3 regions of the Rothia nasimurium genome follow, and region 1 is predicted to be linked to each of the others. Evidence: predicted binding sites of a transcription regulator. Region 1 holds the regulator's gene; each other region holds the start of a gene.
What was found. The regulator HrcA, encoded in region 1, represses chaperone genes, less so after heat shock. The targets are predictions, from matches to a motif close to TTNGCACTCGNNNNNNNCGAGTGCNAA.
Positions count from the first base shown of each region.

Region 2: a site for HrcA is predicted at 2,219-2,245, ahead of groES (co-chaperone GroES). Genes of this name have one in related genera too.
Region 3: a site for HrcA is predicted at 2,098-2,124, ahead of groL (chaperonin GroEL). Genes of this name have one in related genera too.

Region 1 is NZ_JBHSTW010000018.1:436,381-440,510, forward strand. Features, by position in the region: gene hemW (radical SAM family heme chaperone HemW) at 1-367, shown strand, start outside; gene ACFP6B_RS09020 (DUF4870 domain-containing protein) at 456-872, opposite strand; gene ACFP6B_RS09025 (DUF3097 family protein) at 1,031-1,888, opposite strand; gene hrcA (heat-inducible transcriptional repressor HrcA) at 2,065-3,057, shown strand; gene dnaJ (molecular chaperone DnaJ) at 3,105-4,130, shown strand, end outside.
Region 2 is NZ_JBHSTW010000024.1:17,869-21,998, forward strand. Features, by position in the region: gene ACFP6B_RS09945 (class I SAM-dependent methyltransferase) at 1-657, opposite strand, end outside; gene ACFP6B_RS09950 (MFS transporter) at 847-2,085, opposite strand; gene groES (co-chaperone GroES) at 2,354-2,641, shown strand; gene groL (chaperonin GroEL) at 2,697-4,130, shown strand, end outside.
Region 3 is NZ_JBHSTW010000008.1:27,929-32,058, forward strand. Features, by position in the region: gene ACFP6B_RS03110 (hypothetical protein) at 1-60, opposite strand, end outside; gene groL (chaperonin GroEL) at 302-1,927, opposite strand; gene ACFP6B_RS03120 (LytR C-terminal domain-containing protein) at 2,257-3,009, opposite strand; gene ACFP6B_RS03125 (DUF3263 domain-containing protein) at 3,152-3,394, opposite strand; gene ACFP6B_RS03130 (uracil-DNA glycosylase) at 3,458-4,130, shown strand, end outside.

The DNA of each region.
Region 1 (4,130 bases):
GGGAATTGGCCCCGGCGCCCACTCGCATGTAAACGGCACCCGCTGGTGGAACCTCAAACACCCGGTACCCTATGCCAACCGAGTCCGGACTGGTCAAAGCCCGGCTGCTGCCCGCGAGGTTTTGGGGGAGCAGACCCGTAGGTTTGAGGACATCATGCTACAGGTCAGGGTCATTGACGGCCTAGACATTTCCCGCCTGCTGGAGGGTGGCGATGCTGCCCGAATCGAGGCGTCCCTGAACTGGCTTGAGGGGCAGGGCTTGGTTGACCCCGAGGCAAGAGCGGGCGGACGCGTGCAGCTCACCCTCCAGGGGCGCCTACTGGGCGACGCGGTGACCAGGGAGCTCCTCCCCGATATTGACAGCTAACTGCTTTTCCCCACCAGGGGAAACGAAAGGGGGCGGTCTGACTCAGCTGAGTCAGACCGCCCCCTTCATGTTCTAGCAGCCCGGGTGCCTACTTACCGCGACGAGTGAGCTTGCTGAAAAGACGGGTATTACCCTTGTACTGGTAGGGGTTGCCGCGGGTTACCTTTACACCGGCGATCAGAGCTGAGATAGCCAGGTAGGTCCAGGCCAGGGCAGCAATCAGGCCAAAGAGCCAGCCGATAGCCGGAATGTTGCTGAGCATAATAGAGACGGCCAGAACCAGGGTGGGCAGCAGGGTGAAGTCGAGAGCTTCACGGGATTCCTGCTCGGTGAAGGGGCCGCGGCCTCGGTAGAGGTAGTAGATGACGGCCGCGGGAATACAACCTAGCACGCCCCCAAAGTGTGCAGCGGTTGCGATATTACGGTCTGCGCTAACAGACAGGTGTGCAGCGGTTGCAGGTGACCCCTTGTAGGTGGTCGAGGAAGGTGCTGATGCGGTCTTCAAGAATTCTTCTCTTTGAGGTTGAAGGGCGAATGAGTGATGCGCAGGCTTTTAAGCCCACCAGTCACAATTTTAGTCAAAGCCGGGGGAGGGCGGTATATGTGAAGCCTACGAATTTATGGGGGAGCAGGACGATATTTGTCACACCGCCTGTACCCGCTCTAGCCTGCGGGCCCGTCAAGGGTGACGAAGTCAATGAGGTGTTCTACCGGCCCTAAGAGACTTGGTTCAAGGTCGGTGTAGGAATTGACCCTCTTGAGAATGGAATCCCAGCCGGCGCGGACGTCCTCGGGGGTATCCGCCGCCCGCCCGAAACGCCGCAGTATGCCTGTCTTCCAGTCTTCCCCGCGGGGAACCTCGGGCCAGGCCTGTAAGCCCAATACCTGGGGCTTGACGGCCTGCCAAATATCCACAAAGGGGTGGCCCACAATCAGCACGTTATCGCGGGCACCTGCCACAGCCATAGCCTCTTGCGCGATGCGCTCTTCCTTACTCCCTGCCACCAGGTGGTCTACCAGAATTCCGAGTTTGCGGTGGGAGGCCGGGCCAAAACCTGTAACCGCTGCGGCGAGATCGTCAACCCCGTGCAGGGGTTCCACCACGATACCCTCAACCCGTAGGTCGTGGCCCCAGACCTTCTCAATAAGCTCAGCATCGTGCACGCCCTCCACCCAGATACGGCTGGCCCTGGCCGTCCGTGCCGGAGCGTTCTCCACCGCAACCGACCCCGACTGAGAAACCTGCCGTGTAGCGGTCTTAGGCTTCTGCTGAGGCTTGGTCAGATCAATGCTGCGGCCCTCAAGCAAAAACCCCGGGCCCAGGGGGAAGAACTTGATACGGCCCCGCCGGTCTTCGAGGCCCACCTGGGGGCCGGACGCCGTAGCCCGCAGGGTCACTGCCGCCCCCACAAAGCCGGTGGCGGCGTCCTCTAGCACCATGCCGGGGACAAGAGGTACCTTGGGCAGGGTAGGACGGTGGGAGGTGAGGTCAGCCTGACCCCAGGTATCGCGGTAGTCCATCGGTGTGTCTCTCACTCTCTCATCCAGTGCATTAGCCATCAGCGTACCGAGTTCTGATTCTAGTTCAGTGGTATTAGAGTTAACGGGTAACTTAGCACTCAAGGTCATCAAGTGCTAATCTAGCCCCGCAGACCTCTTCGCCCACCAGGCGAAGACCTATGAGCCCAGGAGGTGCCGTGAACCACCCGAGACGCTTGCAAGTTCTGCAAGCCATCGTCGAAGAATACGTGCACACCCGTGAGCCCGTAGGGTCTAAAACCCTGCTCGAGCGGCACCAGCTGGGGGTCTCAAGCGCCACCGTGCGCAACGACATGGCGGCCCTCGAAGAGCAGGGCCTGATCCAGGCTCCTCATGCCAGTGCCGGGCGAGTGCCCACCGACCGGGGCTACCGACTTTTCGTTGACCAGATATCGTCCCTACAGCCCCTCTCTGACGCTGAAAAACGGGCAATTCACACCCTGCTCGATAGCGCCGAAAGCGTTGATGAGATGATGAAGACCAGCGTGCGTCTGCTCTCATCGCTCACCCACCAGGTAGCTATGGTGCAGTACCCCACCGGCCCGGCTACCAGCGTGCGCCATATCGAGCTGGTCTCCCTCTCCAGCACCACGGTGCTGCTGATTCTTATTACCGACTCCGGCCAGGTTAACCAGCGCACCCTCACCCTTGCCCACAGCCCCGAAGAGCTTGCAGTGGCCCGCCAGCAGCTCCTTGACCTCTACGCCAACCGTACGCTCGACAGCATAGCCGCAGCACCGGCGTCCGCCCCCGGCAATAACCTGCTCAGCCCCCTCACCGAGGCCCTGCACCTACTCGCAGCCCAGGGTGCCTCTTCTCAGGTGCTGATTGCGGGCACCTCCTACCTTGCCGCCTCGACCGTAGATTTTAGAGGCAGCATCGCCCCGGTGCTCGATGCCCTAGAAGAGCAGGTTGTGCTGCTCAAGTTACTCACCGACCTAGACCACGATGAACGCGGATTTGCCGTGAGTATCGGCTCTGAGAACCGCAGCGAATCCCTGGCCGAAACCTCGGTCGTAGCCAGTAGCTACGGGCCCGGGGGAGCTGCCCACGTGGGAGTCGTTGGGCCCACCCGCATGGACTACACCAGCACCGTCTCCAAGGTCAACGCCGTAGCCCGGTACCTATCCAAGATTTTGAGCCAGGCCTAGCCCTGCGCCTACCCCCCTTTAAACCAGCCCATCGAAAGAGAGAACCAGTGAGCAGTCACTACGAAACCCTCGGCGTCTCACGCGATGCCAGCCCCGAAGAAATCAAGAAGGCCTACCGCAAGAAGGCCCGCCAGTTGCACCCCGACATCAACCCTTCAGAAGAAGCTGCCGAGGAGTTCAAGCGCGTCTCCCTCGCCCACGATGTGCTCTCTGACCCCGAAAAGCGTCGCATCTACGACCAGACCGGCAACGAAAACGGCACCGCCGGTGGCTTCGGTGCAGGAGCAGGCGGCTTCGGCGGGGGCTTTGGCGGCTTCCAAGACATCTTCGACACCTTCTTCAACTCTACCCCGCGCGGCCCCCAGAGCCGCGTCCGCCAGGGCCAGGATGCCCTCATCAACGTCAAGATCGACCTCAAAGATGCCGTCTTTGGCACCAACAAGCCCATCACCGTTGATACCGCCGTCACCTGTGACCTCTGCAAGGGTGAAGGAACCGCTGAGGGCACCCACCCCGAAACCTGCGATACCTGCCACGGCCAGGGCTACATGCAGCGCCAGGTCCAGTCGATTCTGGGCACCGTCGTGCAGCCCGTTGAATGCCCCACCTGCCGCGGGTTCGGCACCGTTATCAAGCACCCCTGCGCCGAATGCTACGGCGAAGGTCGCGTGCGGGAACGCAAGCCCCTCACCATCAAAATTCCCGCCGGCGTCACCAACGGCGCCCGCATCCGCCTGGCAGGCCAGGGTGAAGCCGGTACCGCAGGCGGCCCCAACGGCGACCTCTACGTTGAGCTGCGCGTCAACCCCGACCCCACCTTCAGCCGGGACGGCGATGACCTGGTAGCCACCGTAGGTGTGCCCATGACCGCAGCGGCCCTGGGCACCACCATTACCCTCGATACCTTCGACGGCCCCCAGCAGGTACAGATTCCCACCGGAACCCAGTCAGGTGACGTGGTCACCCTCAAGGACCTGGGCGTCACCCACCTGCGCGGCGGCGGCCGCGGCGACATCCGTGTACAGATTGAGGTGCGCACCCCCACCGCCCTCACCGAGGAACAGAAGAACCTG
Region 2 (4,130 bases), on a different contig from region 1:
GCCTAGCTTGACCCCCATAGGAATTCCGGTTGCCGCCAGTTTCTGCAGGAAGGAAAAAGGCGGGGAGAAGGCTTCGGGGTCAAAAAGGCGGGAGGTGGTTGCGCCGCCTTCAACCTCCCGGCGGGCTGGGTCTAGCCAGAGGGCGGCGACGCGCTCGCCGGTTACGGTGGTGAGTTTTTCGAGCTCAATGTCTTCCACATTGCCCACGAGTACCTGGGCGGACGGGTAGGGGGAGAGATTGTGGGCGGTGAGGGCTGCTGTAGCGGGGTCAAGCTCAACGGACGTCACCGCTAACCCTGCGCGGGCAAAGGCGAGGGAGTCTGCCCCCAGGCCGCAGCCTAAATCAGCAACTGAGGTAAGCCCGGCCTCGACGAAGCGGGCGGCGTGGTGGTTGGCGACGGCGGCGCGGGTTGCCTGCTCATAGCCGGCCTCGGTGAAAAGCATGTGCGAGGCTTCTTCCCCGAACTTGGTAACCCCCAGCGTGCGAAGACGGGCCTGGGTCAGCAGGGCTGATGAGTCCTCGGCGCTGATGCCCTGAGCCCGGAGCTTGGAGACCGCCTGCAGGGAGTCAGCGGGGTTGTAGGGGACGAGCTGGTCAAGGGTTGCTAGCTGGTCGGCTGAGAAAGGGTGGGCACCGGCGCGGGGGAAAAAGGTCATGTGTCCAGTTTAAAGGTTTGGGTGGGGAAGACCCGCTGGTTCAGAAAGAGGAGGGACGGGGGAAGACCCGCTGAAAGCCGACTGGCTGGGGCTGGCGTGAATCGGGCGGACCGGAGGGGCAGGGGGGAGCGCCATACGCCCGCTGGCTCGGGGCTGGCGTGAATTGGTCCGAGCGCCCCAGCGCGAGGATCAAGAGGGTCGCGGGCGTGGCGCTTCGCCATGCCCCTTATCTGCTTTTTTCCCCGTAGGTAGCTTTGTAATGGGCTGGGTCGCGAGCGCCCAGATAGCTCCGCCCAGGGCGCTAGAGCCGATGACGGTAAAGGCCACCGGGAGTGAAGAGATCAGCATGATGCCAGAGACTGCCAGGGGCCCTGCGACGATGGCGACCTGGGAGAACATGGACCAGATGGAGAGGAATTTGGCGCGCCCGACGTTGGGGGAGAGGTCGGCGCCGATAGTCATGTTGATGCCGGCGCCGAAGCCGTTGCCGATGGCCATGAGGGCAAGACCCGCGATGAAGCCGGCGCTGGTGGGCAGTAGGGGCACGAGGATGAAGCCGGCGCCGAAGATGCTGAGGCAGAGGGCGAGGACGGCGGAGCGTCCTACTCGGTCTTTGAGGTAGCCTCCGGGGACCATGAGGACCATTTCGAGGGCTGATCCCAGGGCGATGGCTAGGGCGATCTGGGAGTCGCTCCACCCTAGGTGCAGGCCCCAGAGGGCGGCGACGATGGGTTGGGTTACTCGGCTCATGGCGAGGGTGATGATGCCGAGGCCTGCGACCCAGACGGCGGGCCAGCGGACGGCTAGGGCGAGGTCTTCTTCGGTGCGGTTTGAGCGGGCTGTGCTGGTGGCGGTGTCGAAACGTTGGTTGAGTTTGCGGATGCGTAGGCAGAGGGTGGCTGCGACGACGAGGGCGAGGGCGAAGAGGAAGACTGTCCAGAGGGGGAGCCAGAGAAGGAGGAGAGCTGAGGCGAGGGGCCCGGCGAGGGCGCCTGCTCGTTGGGCGCCGCCGAGGGCAGTCATGGCTTTGCCGCGGTCTTGGGCAGCGACAGTTTCTGCTAGTACGGCTTGTCGGGCGAGCCCCCAGGCGACGGTGGCTGGCACGCGGGCGACGTGGGCGAAAAAGTAGAGCCATAGAGCCCCTGCCAGGGGTATGGCGAGGGAGAGCGCTGAAAGGGTGAGGGCTCCAGAGGCGCTGAGGGTTGCCCAGGTCATGGCTCGTTTGTCGCCTACACGGTCGATGCCTGCCCCTACCGGGACGGTGCAGATGAGGGCGAGGACGCCCGCGGCGGCTATCAGCAGGGAGGCGAGTTCGGGTGAGGCTCCTAGCCTGATAGCTGCAATGATTTGGACGGGAACGACGGCCCCGAAGCCGGCTGCGAAGAGGAAGGAGGGGACGAGTACCGGCCAGAAGATGAGTTTGAGCATGTTTTGCCTTTCTGCCGGGTTTGGGGCTTTCAACCTGTATTTTATTGCACATCAGTGGTGATGCTGGCGGTGCGCTGTCTGCGAAACCGGCGCCTTATCTTGCCCGTAGGGGGTGAGGGGAATAAAGTTTTAGTTAGCACTTGACCGCTGACAGTGCTAAATCGGCAGCCGGTAGCACCGCGACGATACCTGGTATAGCCGCCTTAGCCCCCCCACGGTCACCCCCATAAGTTTTACGCTGAGACCTCACTTGAAGGAGTACCTCATCATGGCTATCAAGCCCCTCGAAGACCGCATTGTCGTTCAGATCGTTGAAGCAGAGCAGACCACCGCATCAGGTCTGGTCATCCCCGATACCGCTAAGGAAAAGCCCCAGGAGGCTAAGGTTATTGCTGTTGGCCCCGGCCGCATCGACGACAAGGGCAACCGTATCCCCGTTGACGTAGCTGAAGGCGATGTCGTTATCTTCTCTAAGTACGGTGGTACCGAGGTTAAGTACGGTGGTGCTGAGTACCTGATTCTGTCAGCCCGCGACGTACTGGCTGTCGTTTCCTAAGTTTTCGCTGTTTCTACCGAATACAACACGAAACACGAGAAAGAAGTAAGGATTCATGGCAAAACAGCTTGAATTCAATGATGATGCGCGTAAGCACCTGCAGGCAGGCGTCGATAAGCTTGCTAACGCTGTCAAGGTGACCCTGGGCCCCCGCGGCCGTAACGTGGTGCTTGATAAGCAGTGGGGCGCACCCATCATTACCAACGACGGTGTATCTATCGCCCGCGAGATTGAACTGGAAAACCCCTACGAAAACCTGGGTGCCCAGCTTGCTAAGGAAGTAGCTACCAAGACCAACGATGTTGCTGGCGACGGTACCACCACCGCAACCGTCCTGGCTCAGGCTCTGGTTTCTGAGGGCCTGCGTAATGTCACCTCGGGCGCTGCCCCCGGTGAGGTCAAGCGCGGCATCGAGACCGCTACCAAGCTCGTGTCGGAGCGCCTGCTGGCTAACGCCCGCGAGGTAACCGGCGAAGAGGTTGCTCACGTGGCAGCTATTTCTGCCCAGTCACCTCAGATTGGTGAGCTGCTCTCTGAGGCCTTCAGTAAGGTAGGCCAGGACGGCGTTATCACTATCGAGGACGGCTCCACCACCGAGATTGAGCTCGAAGTAACCGAGGGCATGCAGTTCGATAAGGGCTACCTCTCACCCTCCTTCGTCACCGACCCTGAGCGTGCTGAGGCTGTTCTCGAGAACACCGCCATTCTGCTCTACCAGGGCAAGATTTCAACCGTGGCTGAGATTATGCCCGTGCTTGAAAAGGTTGTTCAGGCGAAGAAGCCCATCACCATCATCGCTGAGGATGTTGACGGCGAGGCCCTGTCGACCCTGGTTGTTAACAAGCTGCGCGGCAACCTCGATGTTGTTGCCCTGAAGGCACCCGGTTTTGGTGACCGCCGTAAGGCAATTTTCCAGGACCTGGCTATCCTGACCGGCGGCACCGTTATTACCGGTGAACTGGGTATTTCCCTGGGCGCCGTCACCCTGGATCAGCTCGGTTCAGCCCGTCGCGTGACCGTCACCAAGAACAACACCACCATCGTTGATGGCGGCGGATCTTCTGAGGCTGTTGCTGAGCGCGTTGACCAGCTCCGCGCCGAAATTGAGCGCGTGGACTCCGAGTGGGACCGCGAAAAGCTCAAGGAACGCCTGGCCAAACTGGCCGGTGGCGTGGGCGTCATCAAGGTGGGTGCTGCTACCGAGGTTGAGGCCAAGGAACGCAAGCACCGCATCGAGGACGCCGTGTCCTCCACCCGCGCAGCACTCGAAGAGGGCATTGTCGCAGGTGGCGGTACCGCCCTGGTTCACGCTCTGGCAGCCCTGGACGGCGTTGAGCTCGAATCCCGCGATGCCCAGGTGGGTGTAGACATCGTCCGCCGCGCCCTGGTCCAGCCCCTGCGCTGGATCGCGGAGAATGCCGGTGAGGACGGCTACGTGGTTACCTCCCGTGTGGCAGATATGCCCATCGGTCACGGCTTCAACGCCGCA
Region 3 (4,130 bases), on a different contig from region 1:
CAACATTGCCAGGAGCCCCACGATGATTGCGTAGAGAACAAGATCGACAATGGTAACCATATGCCTCACACCTTTCAGTTTCGCCTTTGATACTGATGAGTAAAAGTAAGAGAAGACCTCTTTAGTGATTTAAAGCATACCCATAGATAGATGTGAAGTGCAATACTATTATCTAAAATTTTTAGTCATATTTTCAGAGGGGTATAAAAAAGCTCCGCCGCTCCTTGCCAGGGGCAAGAAACGGCGGAGCTTACAGCACATGAGAAACCGGACGTGAACCGGTGCTCTCAGGCGGGCGTGATTACATCATGCCGCCCATGCCACCCATGTCGGGGGCAGCAGCTGCTGCTGCGGGTTCGGGCTTGTCGGCAACGACGGCCTCGGTGGTCAGGAAGAGACCGGCGATGGAGGCAGCGTTCTGCAGGGCAGAGCGGGTTACCTTCACGGGGTCGTTGATGCCTGCTGCCATGAGGTCTTCGTACTCACCGGTTGCAGCGTTCAGGCCGGTACCTGCGGGCAGGTTACGGACCTTGTCGACAACGACGCCGGGCTCCAGGCCTGCGTTGAAGGCGATCTGCTTGAGGGGAGCATCGATAGCGACGCGGACGATGTTGGCGCCGGTTGCTTCGTCGCCGGAAAGTTCCAGCTTCTCGAAGGCCTTAACGCCGGCCTGAATCAGGGCTACGCCGCCGCCGGGGACGATGCCCTCTTCAACGGCTGCCTTAGCGTTGCGGACGGCGTCCTCGATGCGGTGCTTGCGTTCCTTGAGTTCGACCTCGGTGGCGGCACCGGCCTTGAGAACTGCAACGCCGCCAGCCAGCTTGGCCAGGCGCTCCTGCAGCTTCTCGCGGTCGTAGTCGGAGTCGGAGTTAGCGATTTCGCCACGGATCTGGGCTACGCGACCCTCGATAGCGTCGGCATCGCCGGCGCCCTCAATGATGGTGGTCTCGTCCTTGGTAACAACAACCTTGCGGGCCTGGCCCAGCAGGTCGATGGTTGCGGTGTCGAGGGAGAGGCCGACCTCTTCGGTGATGACCTGGCCGCCGGTGAGAATAGCGATGTCAGCCAGCTGGGCCTTTCGGCGGTCGCCGAAGCCGGGAGCCTTAACAGCTACAGACTTGATGGAACCACGCATCTTGTTGAGGACCAGCAGGGCCAGGGCTTCGCCCTCGACGTCCTCAGCGACGATCAGCAGGGGCTTGCCGGACTGCATGACCTTTTCGAGGACGGGGACGAGGTCCTTGACGTTAGAAATCTTGGAGCTAACGATCAGGATGTAGGGGTCTTCAAGAACAGCTTCCTGGCGGTCTGCGTCGGTGACGAAGTAGCCGGAGAGGAAGCCCTTGTCGAAGCGCATACCCTCGGTCAGTTCCAGGGTCAGGCCGAAGGTGTTGGACTCTTCGACGGTGATGACGCCTTCCTTGCCGACCTTTTCCATGGCCTGGGCAATGAGCTTACCGATTTCGGGGTCGCCGGCTGAGATAGATGCGGTTGCAGCGATCTCTTCTTCGGTTTCAACTTCCTTAGCTGACTCCAGCAGTTCGGCGGTGACGGCTTCTACAGCCTTTTCGATGCCGCGCTTGAGGGAGAGGGGGTCGGCACCAGCGGCGACGTTGCGCAGGCCTTCGCGGACGAGAGCCTGAGCCAGGACGGTTGCAGTGGTGGTACCGTCACCGGCGATATCGTCGGTCTTCTTGGCGACTTCCTTGACCAGCTCTGCGCCGATCTTTTCGTAGGGGTCTTCGAGTTCGATTTCCTTGGCGATGGAAACACCGTCGTTGGTGATGGTGGGTGCGCCCCAGGCCTTCTCCAGTACAACGTTGCGACCGCGGGGGCCGAGGGTTACCTTCACTGCGTCTGCCAGGGTGTTTAGACCCTTTTCAAGACCGCGGCGTGCCTCTTCATCAAAAGCAATCAGCTTTGCCATATGGCTTTCGCTCCTTCTGGAACATTCGGGGTGAGCGCGATTCTTCGGTGCCCGCGACGGACGGCGCAGCCCGGCTTGTACTGCCATGGGGCAGGTGGGTGCGCCTCACCAGAGCATCGCTTCAGGTGTCTTACTCAAGAGCGGTTCGGCGGCTAAACCTAGCACATGATTTAGCAGTCGAAGCCTCTGAGTGCTAATACCAATCTTGGCACTTGAGCCCTAGGGGCGCAAACCTATTGCTCTTTCAGTTCCCCCTTAATCGCCCACAGCGCACAAGCCCTACCTGGCAGACGGCGGGGCGGGCGTCCACTGGCCGCTAGCTCCTACCGCTAACCTAGCTGGTAGGTGCCGGTGACAGGGTCATAGATATAGCTGCCGGCTGGGTCCAGGTAGAAGGTGCCGGTGGCAGGGTCGTAGCTGTAGCGCTCAACGTCGGCGGGTGTAGCAGAGCTAGTAGCCCCTGCTGTGCCCCCTACCTCAGTGCTACCGCTGGCGGCCTCTTCGTCCGTGGCTGAGGGCGATGACGCAGTCCCGGGAAGGCTGGCAGGGTCAAAGTCAGCTCCGAGCACCACATAGATAAGGCCGGTTTCTGCCTCATAGTCCTGGGCGATGGTAGGCAACCCCAGAGTATCAGCTACCTCGTTGGCTTCTGAGGACGCCCCGGTAGCGAAGTAGACCATAGATTCAGTAGCATAGGCCCCCGCCCAGTTAGCGGTAGCGCTTACGGTGTAGCCGGCTTCTTCCAGGGCGGCGCTTGCCTGGGCGGCTGCACCTGACGGGGCGCTGGAGTTATAGACCTCAACCGTCACACTAGAGGGGTTGGTGGTGGGAGTAGGCTCAGCACTGGAGCTTGCCGAAGCGGTGGCCGTAGCGCTACTTGCATCAGCAGCTTCAGGAGCATCGGTACGCGGAGAAATCACGTACATAGTGCCACCCACAATCAGGGCCAGGATGCCGCTGATAATGATGGCCATTAGACCGGCGCGGGAGGTCGCAGTATCGACTACGGCACCGCGATAGGCGCCGCGGCGGGCCTTGTTCTCGTCGATATCGTCGAACTCATCGCGGGGGTAGCTGTTCACAGACGTCCTCATTATCGTGCGCGGTGGCGGGTTTTTAGTTACTAGGGTACACGCTAGGTAGTGGTGAAGCGGGCTCACGCTCGTTGCCGCCCCTCTCGCCGGTTCGCTAGCTGGCTCTCAAGCTCGTCAGCTAGACTGCGGGCTAGGTTAGGGCGTCGCGTTTGAGTCGCAGGCGCCGGGTAAGGGCAGGCTCGGCGGCGATAGCCTTGGGGTTATCGATCAGCGTGTTGAGTTGCTGGTAGTAGGCCACCGGGGTGAGCCCGAGGGTGCTGCTGATAGCCGGCTCCTTACTGCCCTGGTATTTGAACCGTTTCTTTTCAAGGGCAAGGATGCTGAGCTCCAGCTCTGTGAGGCTCTCTGGAGACTGGGGGCTTTGACTGCTCATATGACCTCTTTCGGTGGTCTAGTCTTAGTAGGGAGAATACCGCACCGACACCCAAGGAGTACCGTGCCTGCCCGCCCCCTGCATGAGATTATGGCCCCTGACTGGGCTCAAGCCCTAGCCCCGGTGGAGCCTCAGATTCGCGCTATGGGAAATTTCCTGCGAGCAGAACATGAGGCTGGGCGGGCAACGCTCCCCCCGGGTGCTGACATTTTCAGGGCTTTCACCTACCCTATGAGCGAGGTGAAAGTCCTGGTCATTGGCCAGGACCCCTACCCCACTCCCGGGCATGCCATGGGCTTGAGCTTCTCGGTGCGCCCCGATGTGCGTCCGCTTCCTCGCTCCCTCCAAAATATCTACAAGGAGCTCCAGGCTGATACCGGCCTTGTTCCACCTGCCCACGGAGACCTCACCGCCTGGAGCGCCCAGGGGGTCATGCTCATGAACCGGGTGCTATCGGTCGGCGCGGGCCAAGCTGGCTCCCACCGTAACCTGGGGTGGGAGCAGGTCACGACTGCCGCTATCGAAGCGCTGGCGCAGAGGGGCAAGCCCCTGGTGGGGTTACTCTGGGGTGCGGACGCCCGCAAGTGCAGGCCCCTGCTTGGCGGCTATCCCTGTGTTGAGTCGCCTCACCCGTCACCGCTGTCAGCATCACGTGGCTTCTTTGGTTCCCGTCCCTTTAGCCAAGTCAATGGGCTTCTGGTAGAGCAAGGGGCGCAACCTGTGGACTGGGCATTAC